Regions from separate parts of the Micromonospora marincola genome, predicted to be linked through region 2. Evidence: riboswitches for the same ligand, from Rfam matches in the RefSeq annotation. Region 2 holds a riboswitch; the other holds the start of a gene.
The links. A riboswitch is a leader RNA that binds a small molecule or an ion and turns the genes downstream of it on or off. The one in region 2 is predicted to bind cobalamin.

Region 1: it holds a riboswitch for cobalamin, as region 2 does, so the genes downstream of both, SM450_RS23460 (ribonucleoside-diphosphate reductase subunit alpha) here and SM450_RS19115 (acyl-CoA thioesterase) in region 2, are expected to answer to the same signal.

What each region holds. Positions count from the first base shown of each region.
Region 1 is NZ_JAXCFT010000013.1:88,560-93,033, forward strand. Features, by position in the region: gene SM450_RS23460 (ribonucleoside-diphosphate reductase subunit alpha) at 1-1,751, opposite strand, end outside; cobalamin riboswitch at 1,874-2,085, opposite strand; gene SM450_RS23465 (PrsW family intramembrane metalloprotease) at 2,303-3,109, shown strand; gene SM450_RS23470 (PepSY-associated TM helix domain-containing protein) at 3,124-4,474, opposite strand, start outside.
Region 2 is NZ_JAXCFT010000008.1:160,951-165,424, forward strand. Features, by position in the region: gene metE (5-methyltetrahydropteroyltriglutamate--homocysteine S-methyltransferase) at 1-1,810, opposite strand, end outside; cobalamin riboswitch at 1,926-2,138, opposite strand; cobalamin riboswitch at 2,267-2,479, shown strand; gene SM450_RS19115 (acyl-CoA thioesterase) at 2,606-3,118, shown strand; gene SM450_RS19120 (LysE family translocator) at 3,122-3,745, shown strand; gene SM450_RS19125 (hypothetical protein) at 3,867-4,040, shown strand; gene SM450_RS19130 (ABC transporter permease) at 4,101-4,474, opposite strand, start outside.

The sequences.
Region 1 (4,474 bases), on a different contig from region 2:
TGCGCCGGCTCCGCGCCCCACAGGTCCGGGTGCAGGTCGCCCTTCGCGGCCCGGGTCCGGTCGTACGCGGGGTGCGGGCCGAACCGCTCGGCCAGCCCGGCGGACGTCTCCAACGCGGTCAGGAAGATCTCCTCCTGCACCCGGGTGGACAGCTCCCGCGCCCGCGCCGAGTCGAACGGCAGGCGCAGCGTGAAGAACGCGTCCTGAAGGCCCATCAGCCCCAGCCCGACCGGCCGCCATCGCGGGTTCGACGCCGCCGCCTGCGCGGCCGGGTAGTAGTTGATGTCGATCACCCGGTCGAGGAAGACCACCGCCGTGCGTACCGTGGCCCGCAGCCGCTCCCAGTCGACGCCCTCGGCGGTGACGTGCGCGCCGAGGTTTACCGAGCCGAGGTTGCACACCGCCGTCTCGGCGTCGTCGTTGACCTCCAGGATCTCGGTGCACAGGTTGGACAGGTGGATCACGTTCCCCGGCTCGCCGGTCTGGTTGGACATCCGGTTCGCGGCGTCCTTGAACGTCATCCAGCCGTTGCCGGTCTGCGCGAGCGTGCGCATCATCCGCCCGTACAGGTCCCGGGCCTTCACCGTGCGAACCGCCTTCTTCTCCGCCGCCCGGTACGCGGCGTCGAACGCCTCCCCGTACAGGTCGGGCAGCTCCGGCGCGTCGGACGGGTCGATGAGCGACCAGTCGCCGTCGGCCTCGACCCGGCGCATGAACTCGTCCGGGATCCAGTTGGCCAGGTTGAGGTTGTGCGTACGCCGGGACTCCTCGCCGGTGTTGTCCCGCAGTTCCAGGAACTCCTCCACGTCCGGGTGCCACGGTTCCAGGTAGACGCAGGCCGCGCCCTTGCGCCGGCCGCCCTGGTTGACCGCCGCGACCCCGGCGTCGAGCGTCTTGAGGAACGGCACGATGCCGTTCGACCGTCCGTTCGTGCCCCGGATCAGGGCGCCCCGGCCGCGTACCCGGGACCAGGCGATGCCGATGCCGCCGGAGAACTTCGACAGCTTCGCGACCTGGTGGTAGCGCTCGTAGATCGAGTCCAGCTCGTCGCGCGGCGAGTCCACCAGGAAGCACGACGACATCTGGGTGTGCCGGGTGCCGGAGTTGAACAGCGTGGGGGAGCTGGGCAGGTACGCCAGGCTGGACATCAGCCGGTAGAGGCCGACCGCCTCGGCGGGCGTGTGGGACAGGCCACAGGCCACCCGCAGCAGCCAGTACTGCGGCGTCTCCACCACCAGCCGCGACTCCGGGTGCCGCAGCAGGTAGCGGTCCGCCACCGTACGCAGTCCGAAGTATTCGAAGCGCAGGTCACCGGAGGGGTCCACGGCGTCGTCAAGTTCGCCGGCGTGGCGGGCCACGAACGCGGCGGTGTCGTCGCCGACCAGCCCGAGGCCGTGCCCGTACCTGATCGACTGGCTGAAGCTCGCCACCTGCTGCCCGCGGACCTCCTCGTGCACGTACGCGGCCAGCAGCCGGGCGGCGAGCTTCGAGTACTGCGGCTCCTCGCCGATCAGCTCCGCCGCGGTCTGGATCGACAACCGGTCCAGCTCGGCGGTGCTCGCCCCGTCGTAGAGCCCGCTTATCGTCCTGGTGGCCACCCGCAACGGGTCCACCTCGTCCAGGTCGGCGACCCAGCGTTCGACCGCCCGCACGATCCGGTTGACATCGACCGGCTCGGTGTCGCCGTCCCGCTTGCGGACCCGCATCGCCAGCCGGCGCTGCTCCGGGGGGCTCTCCCGCACGACCGTCATGACCTCTCCTCGCTGTCACTCCGATGGCCTCGGACGGCGGGAGAACGCCAACGGGCGCGGCGCGACGGCCGGCCCGGCTGCTGGCGTCGGTCGTCCCACGCGACCTTCGACCGCCGCGCGCGGCAGCGCACGGCGTGCTGGCAGGTCTTCGGACTCGCGGGCCGGACCGGGGTTCGGTCGCCTACTGGCCGTCGCTTCCCAGGCCGGTGGCCCAGTGCTGATGACGGCGGTCGTTCCCACTCACCGCTGCGGGGCAGTCCCGGACTCGCACCGGGTTCCCTCTTGCCTCGACCACACCCGAAGGCGCGGCCGAACCAGCTACGCGACCACCATATATGGCGGTAGCCGTCTTCACGCAACACCACATGTCGCCCCCGGCGTGTCGGCTGCCTCTCACCCCCCGCATTGGGCGATCATGAAGTTGTCGGCGACAATCCGGACACAGGCCGCCGTCAACCTCATGATCGATGGAGCCGGCGTCGGGCGCGTGTCGGACGTGGATCGGCATCGGCGGATGGCGTTCGGGGGACGCACCGGCGATACTCGGCCGCATGGCGAATCTGGGGCGTCGCTGGGCTTGGGTCGCGGTCCTGCTTGTCGGTGTGGGGCTGTTCCTGCTGGTGCTGGAAACTCTGATCGGCACCCGGAACATCAATTTCGTGCCCGCGCTGATCGTGCTCGGCGCCGCCATCGCGCCGGCCACGTTCCTGACCTTCGCCGAGGGCCGCTCGGGGCGCTGGCGGGTTCCCGGCTCGGTCGTCGGCGTCGCCGCGTTCCTCGGTGGAGTGATCGGCGTGGTCGCCGCCGGCTGGCTGGAGTACGACACCCTGCACCGGCTCGGCGTGCTGCCGATGGTGTTCGTCGGCCTGATCGAGGAGACGGCGAAGCTGATCGTGCCGGCCGGCATCCTGCTGCTGTGGCGGCGGCACCGGACGCCGGCCGACGGGCTGGTGATCGGGGTGGCCTCCGGCGCCGGCTTCGCCGCCCTGGAGACGATGGGATACGCGTTCACCGCGCTCGTCGGGTCGCAGGGCAACCTCGGCGCCGTCGAGCAGACGCTGCTGGTCCGCGGCCTCACCGCGCCGGCCGCGCACCTGTCCTGGACCGGCCTGACCGCGGGCGCGCTGTTCGCCCTCGCCGCCGCGCCAGGTGGTCGCCGGCTGGCCGCGTTCCTGCTGACCTTCGCCGCCGCGGTCGCGCTGCACACCTGCTGGGACACGGTCGGCACGCAGGCCGCCTACCTGTTCATCGGCGGCGTGTCGCTGGGCTGGCTGCTGCTGCGCCTGCACCTCGACCGCGAAGGCCCGAAGGAAGGGGCCCCGCTTAACGCCTCCGGTATAGGCGGGGCCCCCGCTTAACACCCCGGCGCGGGTCAACCGCCGGCCGGTGCGGGCGAGACCGGGACGGCCGGGCGGCGGCGACGCCGGCGCCACCCGACCACCGCGTCGACCACGAGGAAGCCGAGCAGCGTGCCACCGAACCAGGGCAGCGCCCAGCCGAGCGCCAGCACGACCGGCACGCCGGCCAGCAGCGCCCACCACGGCAGCCCGCGTACCGCCCCGCGGGCCGGCGGCGCGCCGAGCGGCGCCCGACGGTCGGCGCGGGTGGGGCGGCGCTGCCACCACATCCGGTAACCCCAGACGACGACGCAGAGCAGGCCGAGCGCGAGCGCGGCGAGCAGGATCTGGTTCACCGGCCCGAACAGCCGGCCCATGTGCGCCTGGATGCCGAGCTTGCTGAGCTTCGCCAGCGCCGGCCAGTCGGCGAAGTCGCTGCGCGCGGTCACCGTCCCGGTGGCCGGATCGACCGCGACCCGGTCGTACCCGACCGGCCACCTGTCGTCGGTCTGGGCGACCGTCCACGCGGCGCCGGCCTCGCCGGGCGGGGTGATCGCGACCGGGCCGGACAGGCCGGCGGCGCGGGCGCCGCCGAGCACCAGGTCGTAGGTCGCCGGGTCCGTCGCCGTGGCGGTGGCCGACCCGCCGTGCTGGTGCTCGCCGCCGCCGCTGGCCGGCGGCGCGCCGGCCAGCGCGGTGGAGATCTCCGGGGTGCCGGCCCGCAGCGCGTCCAGCCCGGCGCCGAAGTTCGCCCCGGCGTAGCGGGACCAGGTCAGGCCGGTGGCGGAGAGGAAGAGCAGGCCGACGGCGAGCCACACGCCTGTGGTGGCGTGCCAGCCCCGGGTGCGGCGCACGCCCCGAGCGGCGGACAGGTCGGGCACGAGCAGGTGCCGGGCCCGGGTCCGGCCCGCCGCGCGCCGGCGCCACCACAGCACCACGCCGCCGAGCGCCAGCACCCACAGCCAGCTCGCCGCGATCTCCGAGTAGTGCCGCCCGACCGCGCCCAGGTGCAGGTTGCGGTGCAGGTCGTCGAGCCACGTCGTGGCCGGCGTCGAGCCGAACCAGGTGGTCAACCGGCCGGACACCCGAGCGGTGTACGGGTCGACGTAGACGGTGTGCTGCCGGTCGCCGAGGTCGTCCCGGGCGAAGACCACGCGTGTGGTCCGGTCGCCGTCGCCGGGCTGCACTTCGGTGAGCGTGCCGTCGGGGTGCGCGGCGCGGGCGGCGGCGATCTGCTCGGCGAGCGGCCGGGGCTGCCCGCCGACGGTCGAGACGGTGAGCTTGTCGCCGTAGAGCGCGTCGTCGAGCTGCGGGGTGAGCGTGTAGGCCAGCCCGGTGAGCGCGGCGACCAGCAGGAACGGCGCGACCAGGACGCCGGCGTAGAAG
Region 2 (4,474 bases):
CGCGGCGTAGCGGCAGGGTTTCCCGCAGTGCGGGTTCGTCGACCTGGATGACGCGGATGCCGGCGGTCTCCAGGTCGCGGCACTCGTCGCGCAGGGCGAGGGCGACCTGGTCGGCGGTGTCGGCGAGCGGCTGGTCGTCGCGGACGAAGGACCAGGCGAGGATGGTGACCGGGCCGGTGAGCATGCCCTTGACCGGTTTGCTGGTCAGGGATTGGGCGTAGGTGGACCAGGCGACGGTCATCGGCGCCCGGCGGGCGACGTCGCCGTGGATGACGGGTGGGCGTACGCAGCGGGTGCCGTAGGACTGCACCCAGCCGTGGTCGGTGGCGGCGAACCCGTCGAGCTGCTCGGCGAAGTACTGGACCATGTCGTTGCGTTCCGGCTCGCCGTGCACGAGGACGTCCAGGCCCAGGCTCTCCTGCAGGCGGATGACGTGGGCGACCTCGGCGCGTATCCGCGCGGTGTAGCCGGCGTCGTCGAGGGTGCCGGCCCGGTGGGCGGCGCGTGCCGCGCGCAGCTCGGGGGTCTGAGGGAAGGAGCCGATCGTGGTGGTGGGCAGCGCGGGCAGGCCGAGGCGGCGCTGCTGGCGGGCGGCCCGGTCGGAGTAGTCGCCGCGCCGCCGGTGCTCGGGGCGCAGCGCGGCGAGGCGTCCGCGGATCTCGTCGCGCCGCCAGGACGCCGGTGTGGCCGGCAGTGGTGCCGGCACGGCGGTGGTGCCGTCGCGCAATGCGCGCCCGAGCAGGACGACTTCGTCGAGCTTCTGCCGGGCGAACGCGAGCCGTTCGGACAGCCGAGGGTCCAGGCGGGTCTCCGCGCTCAGGTCGACCGGGACGTGCAGCAGGGAGCAGGACGTGGACACCGCGACGTGGTCGGCCAGCGCGGCGACGGTGGCTCCGGCGGCGACGGCGGCCCGCAGATCGGTACGCCAGATGTTGCGGCCGTCGACGAGGCCGGCGACGATCGTCTTCCCGCCCAGGGGGCCGGCACCGGTCAGCCGTTCGAGGTTCCCCGGACCGGCGACGAGGTCGACCCCGACGGCGTCGACCGGGGTGTCGAGCAGCGCCGGGAGGGCGTCGGCGAGGTCACCGAAGTAGGTGGCGACGAAGATCCGCGGCCGGTTCGGCAGGTCACCGAGGCGCCGGTAGGCGCGGTGGAGACCGTCGATCTCGGCCGCGGTGCGGTCGGCGACGTAGGCGGGCTCGTCGAGCTGCACCCACGGCACACCCGCCCCGGCGAGCGCGGTGAGGATGCCGGCGTAGGTGTCGACCAGGTCGTCGAGCCGGGCGAACGGGTCGGCACCCTTGGCCAGCAGCAGGAACGTGGCCGGGCCGATCAGCACCGGGCGGGTGGTGATGCCGAGGGCGCGGGCCTCGGCGTACTCGCTCAGCGCCTTGGCGGGGTGGGCGGCGAAGCGGGTGTCGGGGTCGATCTCCGGTACCAGGTAGTGGTAGTTGGTGTCGAACCACTTGGTCAGCTCCAGCGCCGGTTCGGCGTCGACGCCGCGGGCCATCGCGAAGTAGGTGTCGAGTTCGTCGAGACCGAGGCGGGCGAACCGGTGGGGAACGGCGCCGAGGGCGACGGCGGTGTCGAGCATCTGGTCGTAGTAGGAGAAGGTGTTCGACGGGATCGCGTCCAGGCGGGCGTCGCGCAGCGTCCGCCACACCTGCGCCCGTAGCTCGGCGGCGGTCTCGTGCAGGCCGGCGGCGTCGAGCGTGCCGGCCCAGTATGCCTCGACCGCCTTCTTCAGCTCGCGGCGCGCGCCGATGCGCGGGTAGCCGAGCACGGTGCTCTGGCCGAATGAGGTTGTCACGGGTGGTCCTTCCCTCGAGGTGCCTGGCGACCTCTCGGGAGGGAGAAGCGGATACGACGGGCGTACCGGCTTTCCGCCCTGGCCCTCCCGAGAGGCCGCCGACGGCGCGCACCGGACGGTGCACGCGGCGCTGGCAGGTCTTCGGACTCGCGGGCATGACACGAGGTCGCCTACTGGCCGTCGCTTCCCGGACCCTGCGGTCCAGTGCTTCGATGACGGCGGTCGTTCCCACTCACCGCTGCGGGGCAGTCCCGGTCTCGCACCGGGTTCCCTCTTACGACGCCCACCCGCCGAGGCGGGAAGGCGAACCAGCACCGCGCATGATCGTACGCCGACGGTGCGGAGGGTGGGCGGCGTGTCCGAGTCGCGGGACACCTCGACGGCACCGATCAGGACGCGACGAGACTGGCGTCACCCGCCCCGACCTGCCACACGGGCCGCGTTCGGACGACTGGCTACGATGGCGGCAGCGCTGGTTCATCCGGTCGGCGACGGCCGGGTGTCGTAAGAGGGAACCCGGTGGAAGTCCGGGACTGCCCCGCAGCGGTGAGTGGGAACGACCGCCGTCAACGAAGCACTGGGCCACCGGCCTGGGAAGCGACGGCAAGTAGGTGACCGAGACCGGTCATGCCCGCGAGTCCGAAGACCTGCCCGCGCCGCGCGCACCACCGGTGCGCGCTGCCGTCGACCTCGCGGGTGGGCCGGGCGGGTGACACGTCGTACGCGATCCGTCGGCGTGTCCTCGACGCGCGCCCTCCGGTCGGCGGTCCGCTGCATCGAGGACGGACCCGCACAGTGCCCGACACCATCACGCTCGCCGGCCGACCACCGTCGGCGTCGCACCTGACCCTGTCGCAGATCATGGACCAGCACCACACCAACCTGATGGGTACGGTGCACGGCGGCCGGATCCTCAACCTGATCGACTCGGTCGCCGGGGTGGTCGCCGCGCGCCACTCCGATGGCCCGGCGGTCACCGCCGCCATCGACGAGACCGCGTTCCTGCGCGCGGTCCGGGTGGGCGACGTGGTCCACGTCGACGCCCGGATCACCTGGGCCGGCCGCAGCTCGATGGAGGTGGCGGTGAAGGTCAGCGCGGACCGGTGGGACCGGGCGGTGCCGCCGGTCGACGTGGCGACGGCGCACCTGGTGATGGTGGCCGTCGACGACCACGGCGACCCCCGCGCCGTTCCGCCGCTGTTGCCGGAGACCGACGGTGACCGGCGGCGCTACCGGGAGGCGCGGATCCGGCGGGAGCACCGGCTGTCGCTACGGCGGGCGTTGCTCGACGGCGCCGGGGAGGGCTGAGCGATGCTCGGACTGTCCGTGGCGACCCTCGCCGGCTACCTCGCCGCGATCGCCGTCCTCATGGTCACCCCCGGTCCGGACATGATGTTCGTGCTGGCCAACGCCACAGGCTACGGCGCCCGGTCGGGCGTCGTCGCCGCGCTGGGCGTCGCCGCGGGGGAGGCCGTGCACGTCGCGGCGGTGGTCGGGGGACTGGCCACCGTGGTCAGCGCGTCGCCGACGTTGTTCACGGCGATCCGATGGGCCGGCGCCGCGTACCTGATCGTGTTGGGTGTCCGGGCCGCGCGCCACCGCGATCCGGTGGCCGTCACCGGTCCGGACCGTGGCGCGTCGCCCCGTCGGGCGTTTCTGCGCGGCCTGGTGACGAACCTGCTCAACCCCAAGATGATCCTGTTCAGCGTGGCGTTCCTGCCGCAGTTCGTCGACCCGGCCGCCGGTGACGCCACGGCGCAGCTCGTCCTGCTCGGCGCCCTGTTCGTCACCGTGCAGCTCGCCGTGGACGTCACCCTCGGCGCGGGCGCCGGCCGGCTCGCCCGCCGGTTGGCCGACCGGCGGTGGTCGCGGCGGATCAACCGGCTCTGCGCGGTCGCGTTCATCGCACTCGGCCTCCGGCTGGCCGTTGGCTGACCTGCCGTCACCTGGTGGGGCGGCGCTCACGCCGACTACCTGAGTGTCGTTCTCACCAGTGGCGCCGTGCGGTCAGCGTGAGTGAGCGGTCCGACTTCGCACCCTGGCAGCGCTGGCCGAGGTGGCGACACGGCTGGTCGGAAAGGTGGACGCCACGGCCGACCGCCGGCGCGGCACATTCACCGTGCACGCCGTCCAAGAAGACGTGCCCTTCACCCCGCAGGTGAGCCGCGCCGTACACGGCGACCTGGCGTCCTGGCTCTCGCTGACCCCGGAGGGTGTGGCTGACAGGTGATCGCCGAGGCCCCCGCGCCCCGACGAGCACCCGTCGCTGTCCACGATCCGAGGTCCCCGCCTACGCGATCCGGCGGACCCGGCGCACAGCCAGGTAGAGCAGCAGCAGGGCGAGGGCGACGAAGATGCCCGTCTCGATGCCCTGGAACAGCCAGAACCGGTCCGCCGGCTGGTACAGCTGCCAGTTGTACGCGCCCGGTTGGAGGCCCAGCTCGGCGCCACAGACCCGACCGTCCGGGCCCTTGCCGCCCGGCGGGCACTGGATGCGGGTGTCCTCCGCGATCATCGTCCCGTCCGGGTTGCGGACGCCCTGGGCGAGGATCCAGTCCCCCCGGCTGATCTCCGGGGGTCCCTCCCTCTCGATCGGGAAGGTCTGGGTACGGGCGGGCTGGTAGTGCGGCCGGCCCAGGAGCGCCACCGCCGCTCGTACGCCGA